DNA from 4 places in the Aerococcus christensenii genome. Region 2 is predicted to be linked to each of the others. Evidence: riboswitches for the same ligand, from Rfam matches in the RefSeq annotation. Region 2 holds a riboswitch; each other region holds the start of a gene.
The links. A riboswitch is a leader RNA that binds a small molecule or an ion and turns the genes downstream of it on or off. The one in region 2 is predicted to bind thiamine pyrophosphate.
Positions count from the first base shown of each region.

Region 1: it holds a riboswitch for thiamine pyrophosphate, as region 2 does, so the genes downstream of both, thiW (energy coupling factor transporter S component ThiW) here and thiM (hydroxyethylthiazole kinase) in region 2, are expected to answer to the same signal.
Region 3: it holds a riboswitch for thiamine pyrophosphate, as region 2 does, so the genes downstream of both, thiT (energy-coupled thiamine transporter ThiT) here and thiM (hydroxyethylthiazole kinase) in region 2, are expected to answer to the same signal.
Region 4: it holds a riboswitch for thiamine pyrophosphate, as region 2 does, so the genes downstream of both, AWM71_RS05580 (thiamine-binding protein) here and thiM (hydroxyethylthiazole kinase) in region 2, are expected to answer to the same signal.

Region 1 covers NZ_CP014159.1:815,269-817,469, reverse strand. The annotation lists gene thiM (hydroxyethylthiazole kinase) at 55-891, opposite strand; gene thiW (energy coupling factor transporter S component ThiW) at 893-1,411, opposite strand; TPP riboswitch at 1,478-1,584, opposite strand; gene AWM71_RS08445 (hypothetical protein) at 1,815-2,156, opposite strand; gene hemW (radical SAM family heme chaperone HemW) at 2,166-2,201, opposite strand, start outside.
Region 2 covers NZ_CP014159.1:1,288,064-1,290,264, forward strand. The annotation lists gene thiM (hydroxyethylthiazole kinase) at 42-875, opposite strand; TPP riboswitch at 959-1,056, opposite strand; gene AWM71_RS06140 (energy-coupling factor transporter transmembrane component T family protein) at 1,104-1,811, opposite strand; gene AWM71_RS06145 (ABC transporter ATP-binding protein) at 1,808-2,201, opposite strand, start outside.
Region 3 covers NZ_CP014159.1:358,736-360,936, forward strand. The annotation lists gene thrC (threonine synthase) at 1-544, opposite strand, end outside; gene thiT (energy-coupled thiamine transporter ThiT) at 691-1,257, opposite strand; TPP riboswitch at 1,377-1,474, opposite strand; gene pyrR (bifunctional pyr operon transcriptional regulator/uracil phosphoribosyltransferase PyrR) at 1,463-2,008, opposite strand; gene AWM71_RS01800 (hydroxymethylglutaryl-CoA reductase, degradative) at 2,159-2,201, shown strand, end outside.
Region 4 covers NZ_CP014159.1:1,175,588-1,177,788, reverse strand. The annotation lists gene AWM71_RS05585 (adaptor protein MecA) at 62-718, shown strand; TPP riboswitch at 861-959, shown strand; gene AWM71_RS05580 (thiamine-binding protein) at 1,018-1,317, shown strand; gene AWM71_RS08255 (hypothetical protein) at 1,357-1,503, shown strand; gene AWM71_RS05575 (TatD family hydrolase) at 1,575-2,081, shown strand; gene AWM71_RS05570 (TIGR01440 family protein) at 2,187-2,201, shown strand, end outside.

The sequences.
Region 1 (2,201 bases), 470 kb from region 2:
CGCTTCTCACATCAAGCCCTATTCTCTCCGTCCGAAAATAATTTTGGACGTTTTTTAGATTCTAATACGGCTCAATAAGCGTTCCGTCTCACTTCCCAATGCAAAATCTTTAGGAGTCATCTGAGAAATAGCATCTATTAAATAACAACGGAAAGAATTACTTCCCTCTTGATTGGACATTCTGAGAGCCGCTTTTTCTCCGGCTAACCCCATGGCACAAACCGCTGCCACAGTAGCAAGTAGGGAATGCGACGAATTCGCAGTCACATAAGCAGTAATTAAAGCTGACAACATGCATCCCGTTCCGGTCACTTTTGCCATCAACGGATGGCCTGCTCGAATTGCATACGCTTTTCCCCCATCACAAACCAGATCCACTTCCCCACTTACCACAATAATGGCTTGCCGATTTTCAGCAAAACTTTGCAAAAACGGAAGAAGGTCTTCTATTTTATCAGATGTGAGCCGTTCTTCTTGACCCGCATCCACCCCCTTAAAGCTCGCGCATAAACCTGCTAAGAATTTAATTTCTGACAAATTCCCACGAATCACTTGAAAATGAACACCATTCATCAGTCCATTCGCAATGTTCCTACGAAAGGCAGATACGCCCACACCAACAGGATCAAACACCACCGGATGCCCCAGTTCATTCGCTCGCTTGCCCGCTTTTAACATCACTGGCAAGGTTCGATTTTTCGGCGTTCCCATATTCAGCAAGAGTCCATCACTGAGCTGCGTGATTTCTTCTACTTCTTCCTCCGCATCACCCATAATAGGAGATGCTCCACAAGCCAAAAGTAAATTTGCACAATCATTAGCCGTCACATAATTGGTCAAACAATGAATGAGCGGTGACTGGCTTCTAAGATTTTGTATGCATTTTTCCATCTTATCTCTCCAAATTTTTCTGAAGACGGTCGAGCAGCCCGACCTTCTTCAAGTAGGTGAGGAACATAAAGGAAATCACTGATCCTACAGCTGTCGAGATCAAGAAAGGTCCCACATAAACATAGACTGCTAAATTCGCTGTACTTTTTCCCATAAAGGCTATGGCAATGGGGTAAGCCAAAAGTCCGCCTAAAATCCCTGTTCCAACCACTTCTGCTAAACACGTTAAACTCAATTTTTTGCTATATTTATAGGTAAGCCCGCATAACAAGGCCCCGCACAAAGTCCCTGGATAGGCAAGTAAAGTCCCTAATCCCCATAAATTCCGAAGTAAAGATGCTAAAAAGCCTGCTAACAAACCATACCCTGGTCCTAATAAGACGGCACATAAAACATTGACCATGTGCTGAACAGGCGCACACCGACTTCCGAAAATAGGAAAGGATAAAGTAGATCCTGCGACAGCGACTGCTGTCAACATAGCCGCTAAAGCTAATTTTTTACTATTTGTTTGTTTCATAATATCCTCCTAGTCAACGAAAAATTTTGTCTACAAAAAGGGAGCTCCTCATAGAAGCTCCTGTTAAATATCTTTATCATAGCTTCCTACGGCGGCATTATCCGCATCAGGTAAAGGGTCGAAGTTAAAAACTTCCTCTCAGCCTGTCAACACAAGCTCCCCTGTAATCACTATTGTATCATAATTGTTTTCTTCATTCAAGAAAGCCCAGAGTTAAGGGATTTTTCTTTTAGATTTAAAATTTTCAACGACAAAAAAGCTAGCTTCTTAAAAACTAGCTCTTTTGCTTGAGTGCAAATTTAACAATTAGTCTGCTTTATTAATTTTTTCCTTTTGAATCACATAGCCCATACCACTTAAAACGGAAAGTACACCAACAACTAATTCTGGGGTAATTGTTTCTTCAAAACCTGTTTGAGGTAAATTTTCCTTTGAGTAAACGTAGCCTTCCCTCTTGCAGACATACTATGCCATTGTTTAAATTCTTTTGAATAGCCGCTTCATATTTTGTTAAAAAATCAATACCAAACTTTTGATTCACTTCTGCAATCGAAAGTCCCTCTATCAACCGCATCGTCAACATAATATAGTCTTTTTCCCACTCTTCTTGTGACAATACCTGAATCGTATCCTTGTCTACTGGTGGCATTCCTACATCAATCATTTTAAAATAAGTAAGAAAACTTTGCACATTATCAAACCGTCGATTGCCTATATTAGACGAAGCACCTAACCCCAATCCCAAATAATCTTGTTATGTCCAATATTTTTTATTATGTCGACTTTCATG
Region 2 (2,201 bases):
GCCGCATCTTACGGTGCGACTGTTGGCAATACATTAATAAATTACAAAGTGACGAAATCAAACGAATTATGAGCGATGTCTTCAGCACTCGCAAGATAAAGTTCATCAATAAATTGAGGTTGGAAGCTTCCTGGAGCTTTAACTTTCGCTTCCGCACGGCTGCCTGCTAAGTTAAATACCTGGCAAGCAGTCAAAGCTGCAATGAAAGGATCTGCCACGCAAGCATAGACAGCAGTGACACCCCCTAAGGAACACCCAGCTCCTGTGATTTTGCCCATGAAGGAGGAGCCACCATGAGAATGGGCAATGTGGTGACCATCTGTGACGAGATCAGTTTTACCAGATACAGAAACTGCGCCACCTGTGTAGAGAGCGAGGGCAAGTGCCGCTTCTGTAGCTTGGTCCACACTTTCTGTGGAGTCCACGCCACGTACTTTGGATTCAGAAGGATGATCGAGAAGGTGCCAGAGATGAGCAAGCGCAATCACTTCTGAGGCATTTCCGCGAATAATAGAAGGTTTATAAGGCTTGAAGTCATTTAAAAGTTTGGTACGTAATTCTCCAATCCCTATAGCCACGGGGTCGACTACCCAATTTTTACCGAGTTCGTGTAGCTTGGCGGCAGTTTGAGGGAGTGTTTCTTCGTAAATAGGGAAGATTGTTCCGACGTTTATATACATAGCTTGAGCAATATTGGCCATCGTTTTGCCTTCATCAGGCATATAGACCATGGCAGCAGAGCCTCCTACAGCGATTTGAGTATTGGCGACAAAATTAATAGTCACCGTATTAGTGATGGAAGGAGCCATAGGATTAGTTGACTTGACTTGATGAACAGCTTCAATGATAGCAGCTTGAACTTCTTCTTTTTTCATAACATGTAGCCTCCTGTAAGAAAAGTTAAATAATGAGTAGAGGAGAACGGTGCTCTATTAAAAAAGCTCCCAAGCGAATTGGGAGCAGAGCTTCGATTGCTTCCTTCGCTTGTCTTAACAAACAGGTTCAAAGGGTTAGGCGGCAGCCTTCTCAACCAAAACGGTACCCCTGCAATTCATTATCATTTTTATTTTACCTTGAAAAGGCTTTCGTATCAAGTAGACAGCTTAAATTTTAATTAATCCTAAAGCAAGTGCAATCACAGGGAGTCCCACACCTACGAGAATATCCATGAAGTGAACTTTCATAACCAGGTACTGGGTTCTTAATTCTGATATGCCTTTAGCTTCCATAGCCTTAGCAAGGCAATCGGACCAATTAATGGTTCGAACTAAGAGGGTGAATAGAGGCTTGGAGGAGAAAGGTGAGACCTTAATCCCGCGAATTTGATAGCTGAGTTTTGTTACTTCATAGTCGTGTTTGAGGGTAGGGAGTAAATGCAAGGCTGCTAAAACGCCGTAAGCGAGTTTAACAGAAATGTGGCATTGTTGCATAAAACTTGTGACTAATTCTAAGCTATCATTGGTTAAACTGTAAGCTAATCCGATTAATCCGTAGGCATACAAGCGACTCCCTAGGACTAGCCCATTTTCGAACGCTGGGGAAAGAACGTCATCAATAACGACTGCGCTATGATCCGCAATACTTTCAGCATAAAATTTCCAACCAGAAACAAAGAAACTAATCGCTAATATGGTAATAGGTAAGAGAGCTATCCCTAAGGTTTTCCAGCTCACACGTTTTGAAGTAATTAAACAAAGGAGACCAAATAGACAAAAGATGCTATTTAAGTGCCAGTTAGAAAAGAAACCTAAAATAATGGAAGTCGCCATGAAAGAAAAAGTCTTAATGGTAGGATTAAAATGATCAATCATGAGACCACACTCACTTTCTTATTTTCCATTCGTAATTCTATATCTGCGTAAGCCTCCACCAGTCGACGATCATGACTAGTGAAGCAACACGTTACGCCATGTCGGCATAAGTCTTGAAGCTGGGCCATTAATTTGGCGGCGTTTTGCCAGTCTTGACCGTAAGTGGGTTCATCCACAAGAAGTAATTTTTGCCCATGGAGAAGAAGGCAAATAACCGCTAAACGACGTTGTTCTCCCTGACTGAGGGTCCACGGGGAGCGGCTCTTATCGTTTAGAAGTTTATAGTGTTCGAGAAGGTCACGACCTCGTTTTTCTTCTTCTTTAGATGTGCCGACAAGAACTTCATCTAAGACCCGGTTAGTGACAAATTGAAGAGAAGGATCTTGGAAG
Region 3 (2,201 bases), 710 kb from region 2:
GAATGGAGGAGACCCCTCCTTTGGGATAAAAGACGATAATCTTTGTCCCTATTACATCCTTAAAGCCCGCCATAGCCGCCTTACCAGTATCTCCAGAGGTTGCCGTTAGAATCACAATTTCATTTGTATTGTGATTCATTTTAGCAGCTTTTTTCATCAAATGAGGCAAAATAGAAAGTGCCATATCTTTAAAAGCAATCGTTTGTCCATGAAACAATTCCAAGTGATAGTGGTCTCCTACCTGCACCAAAGGCGCCATCCTCTCATCATCAAAATTCTCACCATAAGCCGCTTGAACACAAGCCTTAATCGATTCTGCACTAAAATCCGTCAAAAACAGCCCCAACACCCATTCCGCCATCTCTTGATACGTATAGGTCTTCACTTCCTGCCATGTCCGATTGATTCGTGGAAAATCAACCGGCACATAAAGCCCCCCGTCTTCTGATAAACCTTGCAAAATCGCTTGTGAAGCAGTTATTCTGATCCGATTGTCCCGCGTGCTTGTATATAACATAGATGCCCTCCTCAAGTCACTAATCATCGTGTTAATCATATCATACTTCCTTTCGCCCTGAGGAAAAACTTTCTTTTCCCTTTTAAATCCCTTCTAACATAAAAAACGTCAAAAAAGACGTTCTTTTATAGAAAAGAACGTCTCATGTATGCGATATAACTGAGAAGAAAGCTTTATTTTTTAGGCTGATACAACACAGGAGCCGTTTTGAGTAAAAGTCCCACAGCAATCGCTGCAACCACCCAAGTGGCCAGCCCTGTTCCACCATTCACCATCAGCGAATACATCCAAGGATTCATCCCTTTCGGGGCATAAGACCGCCAAAAGAAATAACCCGCTAGAAAATGAACAAAATATTGTACAAACATCCCGATAAAAGTTGACGCACCTACCCAGGTAAAGAAGGAAGCCAACTTCTTCTCGTCCAGTGCCTTTTTGATTTGAGGAGCAAAAGTCCCCGCAAATCCCGCCATCATAAAAGCGAAGAAATATTCGATAAACACTTGAACGGGTGTCAGAATCGTTGCTTGCCCCGTCAGTAATTGGATCATTCCAAATAAAAAGCCTGCATACATACCCGCACGCACATTATGACGAATAGCTATCACATAGAGAGGAATCACTCCTAAATTGACCCCTAACCCACTCCCATTCGTCGTCGGTAAAAGACCAATAAGATAAGCAAGAACCCCCGCCATAACAATTTCTAATAGATATAATAGCCGCTTATTCTGTCCCATAGGATACCTTCTTTCTCTTCTGTTGGAAGATCATGTGGCCCTTTTATTTTTTCTGCTACCTTGCCCCTCTTTCTATCCTTCTGTTAATAATAAAAACAGGTAAGAAAGTCCCCTTACCTGTCCAGTTAATCGCACTTTCTTTCGCTAGCATTACCTAGTTACAAGTTCAAAGGGTCTGTTTCTCACATCTCAGCTTAACGCTCCCCTAGTGTTTCAATGATTGAATAATGTATACGCCGTCTTCTGGGTCACAATTTTTGATCCGCACCTGCACCGCTTCTTCTCGAGAAGTGGGAATATTTTTCCCTACAATGTCTGCTCGGATCGGTAGCTCGCGATGACCTCGATCAATCAAAGTCACCAAAGAAATTTTACTTGGGCGACCATAATCTACCAACGCGTCCATTGTAGCACGAATTGTTCTTCCTGTCATCAACACATCATCACAAATAAAGACATGTTTACCAGTCACTGAAAAATCTAACTGATTTAAGTGGAGTGTTTGCTTTCTTTCCAGACTGGTTACATCATCCCGATACCCACTAACATCCAAAAAGCCTAACGGAATCTTAACTCCTTCTAATTCTTCAATACGCTGTGCTATCCGTTCCGCAATCACTGCTCCTCTTGTTCGAATACCTACAATAGCCATATTTTCATGTCCATGATTTCTTTCTAACACTTCATAAGTCATTCGGGTTATTGCGCGACGCATCTCATCTTCATTTAGTACTTCTTTTCTTTTTTTCATACTCGTCTCCTCATTCTTTTCTCTGGTATTATTGTATCGAATCCTTTGCTATTGTGCAATGCATACCCTAAGCCTTATCTCCTTTCTCTTTATTCTACCTACAACTTCCGCTATACTAAGAGTATTACAAAAAGGAGACGATAATAAGCTATGAGGTCTACACCCTTTTACCATTTATCTCTAAAAGAAAGAT
Region 4 (2,201 bases), 110 kb from region 2:
CGGTGTTGGCTATCAAACAAAGCCTTTGCCGATTGACTTTGAATAGTGGAGGTGAGTGCGAATGGAAATGGAATATATTAACGAGAATACCATGCGAGTCTTTTTGAGAGACGAAGATTTGAAAGACCGCGGAGTATGTTTAGTCGACCTCTTTAAAGACCAAAGTCTTGTCGAAAATTTCTTCATGAATGTTTTAGAAGAAGCCGATGTGAATCACCGCTTCAAGAATTCAGATGCGCTAACTTTCCAAGTGATGCCTTCTCAAGGCGGTATTGACCTTTATATTTCTAAAGCACAAATCGATGAAAATACCCTCACTCCCGAACCCGAAAAAGAAACGATTAATTCTCTTATCAATAATTTAACGGAAAGTATAGCGTCTCATGTGCCTGCTTCCGATGGCCACATCGAAACAGAAAGCTGTGGTACCCTAGAGAAAGCAACTTTGGTTTTCGACAAGTGGGAAGATTTCCTGCTCTTTGCTAAAGCTTTCCAAAATAAGGAAGTGGAAGTAGATCTCTATAACTATCAGAAGAAGTTCTACGCGATTATTGCCCTTCCTACGACTCTTTATAGTGAGACAGAAATTCAAGATTTACTGTACGTGGCCCTCGAATACGGTGTGATCTCGCCTATCGATGCTTCCCTTATTCGAGAATATGGCAAATTATTAATCGGCTATAATGCTCACTCTACGATTGCTCGTTATTTTAGTTAGATCACTAGTTTTCTCACCAAAAGCTCTTCTGGAGAAAGCCTTTTCTTTCTTTTAGGAGAGCTTTTTTTATAGGAAAGACATCCCTGATTATTACTTGTTTTATAAAAACTGCTTTGTTATAATAAAGGTGAAAATTTAATCTGTTAATCGCAAGAGGTGCCTTGTGCTGAGAAACGTCATCCGTTAACTCTTATAACCTGATGAAGTTAGTACTTACGTAGGAATGTGATAGCTGATATGCCCTTAATCCCTTCCAAAGGTTGCACTTTTTGTGATTAACTTTTGGGAGGTGTTTTTGTTTGCATTGTAGTATAGCTCTTCAGATTTTGCCGCAATATGTCGACGAAAAGAAGCTGTTAGAGGTTGTCGATAAAGTGATTCGCTATCTAGAGAGTCAAGTCTCCCCAGAAAACATCACCGTTTCTCCTTTTGAAACGACTCTTCAAGGAGATTACGACGACTTGATGGCTCTCCTCAAAAAAGCCATCCAACTGGCAGGGGAAGATGGCGTAGAGATCTTCGCTAATGTGAAGGTTTCCTATTGTGAGAAGGGAGATGTCTTAACTATCGAAGATAAACTTTCCCCTTATCGAGACTAAAGGCAATTTCAGGTAAGTCTAAATAGAAAAAAGGTAGATATGAAAAAAAGCTTACACCTTTTGAAATCCTTATCAGGTATTGTGTGCCTTATGGGGATCTGGCAAGTGACTGTAGGCTCTCAGAGTCTTCCTAAATTCATGCTACCGAGTCCTGTAGATGCCGTGATGGCCGCCAAAAATAATTAGCAGCTTCTTCTCTACCACTCTCAGATGACTCTGCTAGAGGCCTTTTTAGGTTTGGGGATTGGGAGGGAAGCATTCAAAAGGCGGATTTTCTAGGAGAGATCGGTTTAGATTACTACTGGGCTAAAGATGCTTCTGCCTATCCTCGACAGCGCAAGATCTTTCAGGCTTTTATGGCTTATGCCTATACCACGCACACTCTGGCCAATATTCATACCAAGGGTGCAGAAAAAGATGTCTTAGCCATTCTCAAGTACTACCGCACCCAAGATCCCCTCATCATCCATTGGTATAGTGGCCCTTTAGACTTGGTAGATGATTTTTTGGACTTAGGCTGCTTCTTCACGATTAGTGTTGACGCCGGCTATTCCCCGCTCACCACTCAATTGATCCATCACCTTCCTATCGATCGAATCTTGACCGAAACAGATGGTCCATCGTCCTTAGAATGGATCGGACATGGCTATGGCTGGCTCCATCAAATCCTTAGAATTCTAGATATCCTCTCCCAACAAAAAGGCCTTTCCTTCGACCAGATGAAAGATCAAGTCTATCAAAATTACCTCTCCCTCAACCTCTAAGTTTCCTCTCCCTTCTTCAAACTTTCTCAAAAAGAAGAGACTTGAGGAATCGCCAGGTCTTTCTTATAATAATCACAGTACAACAAAAGAAAGAAGGTCTTTATCTTGGATGCCCTAAAA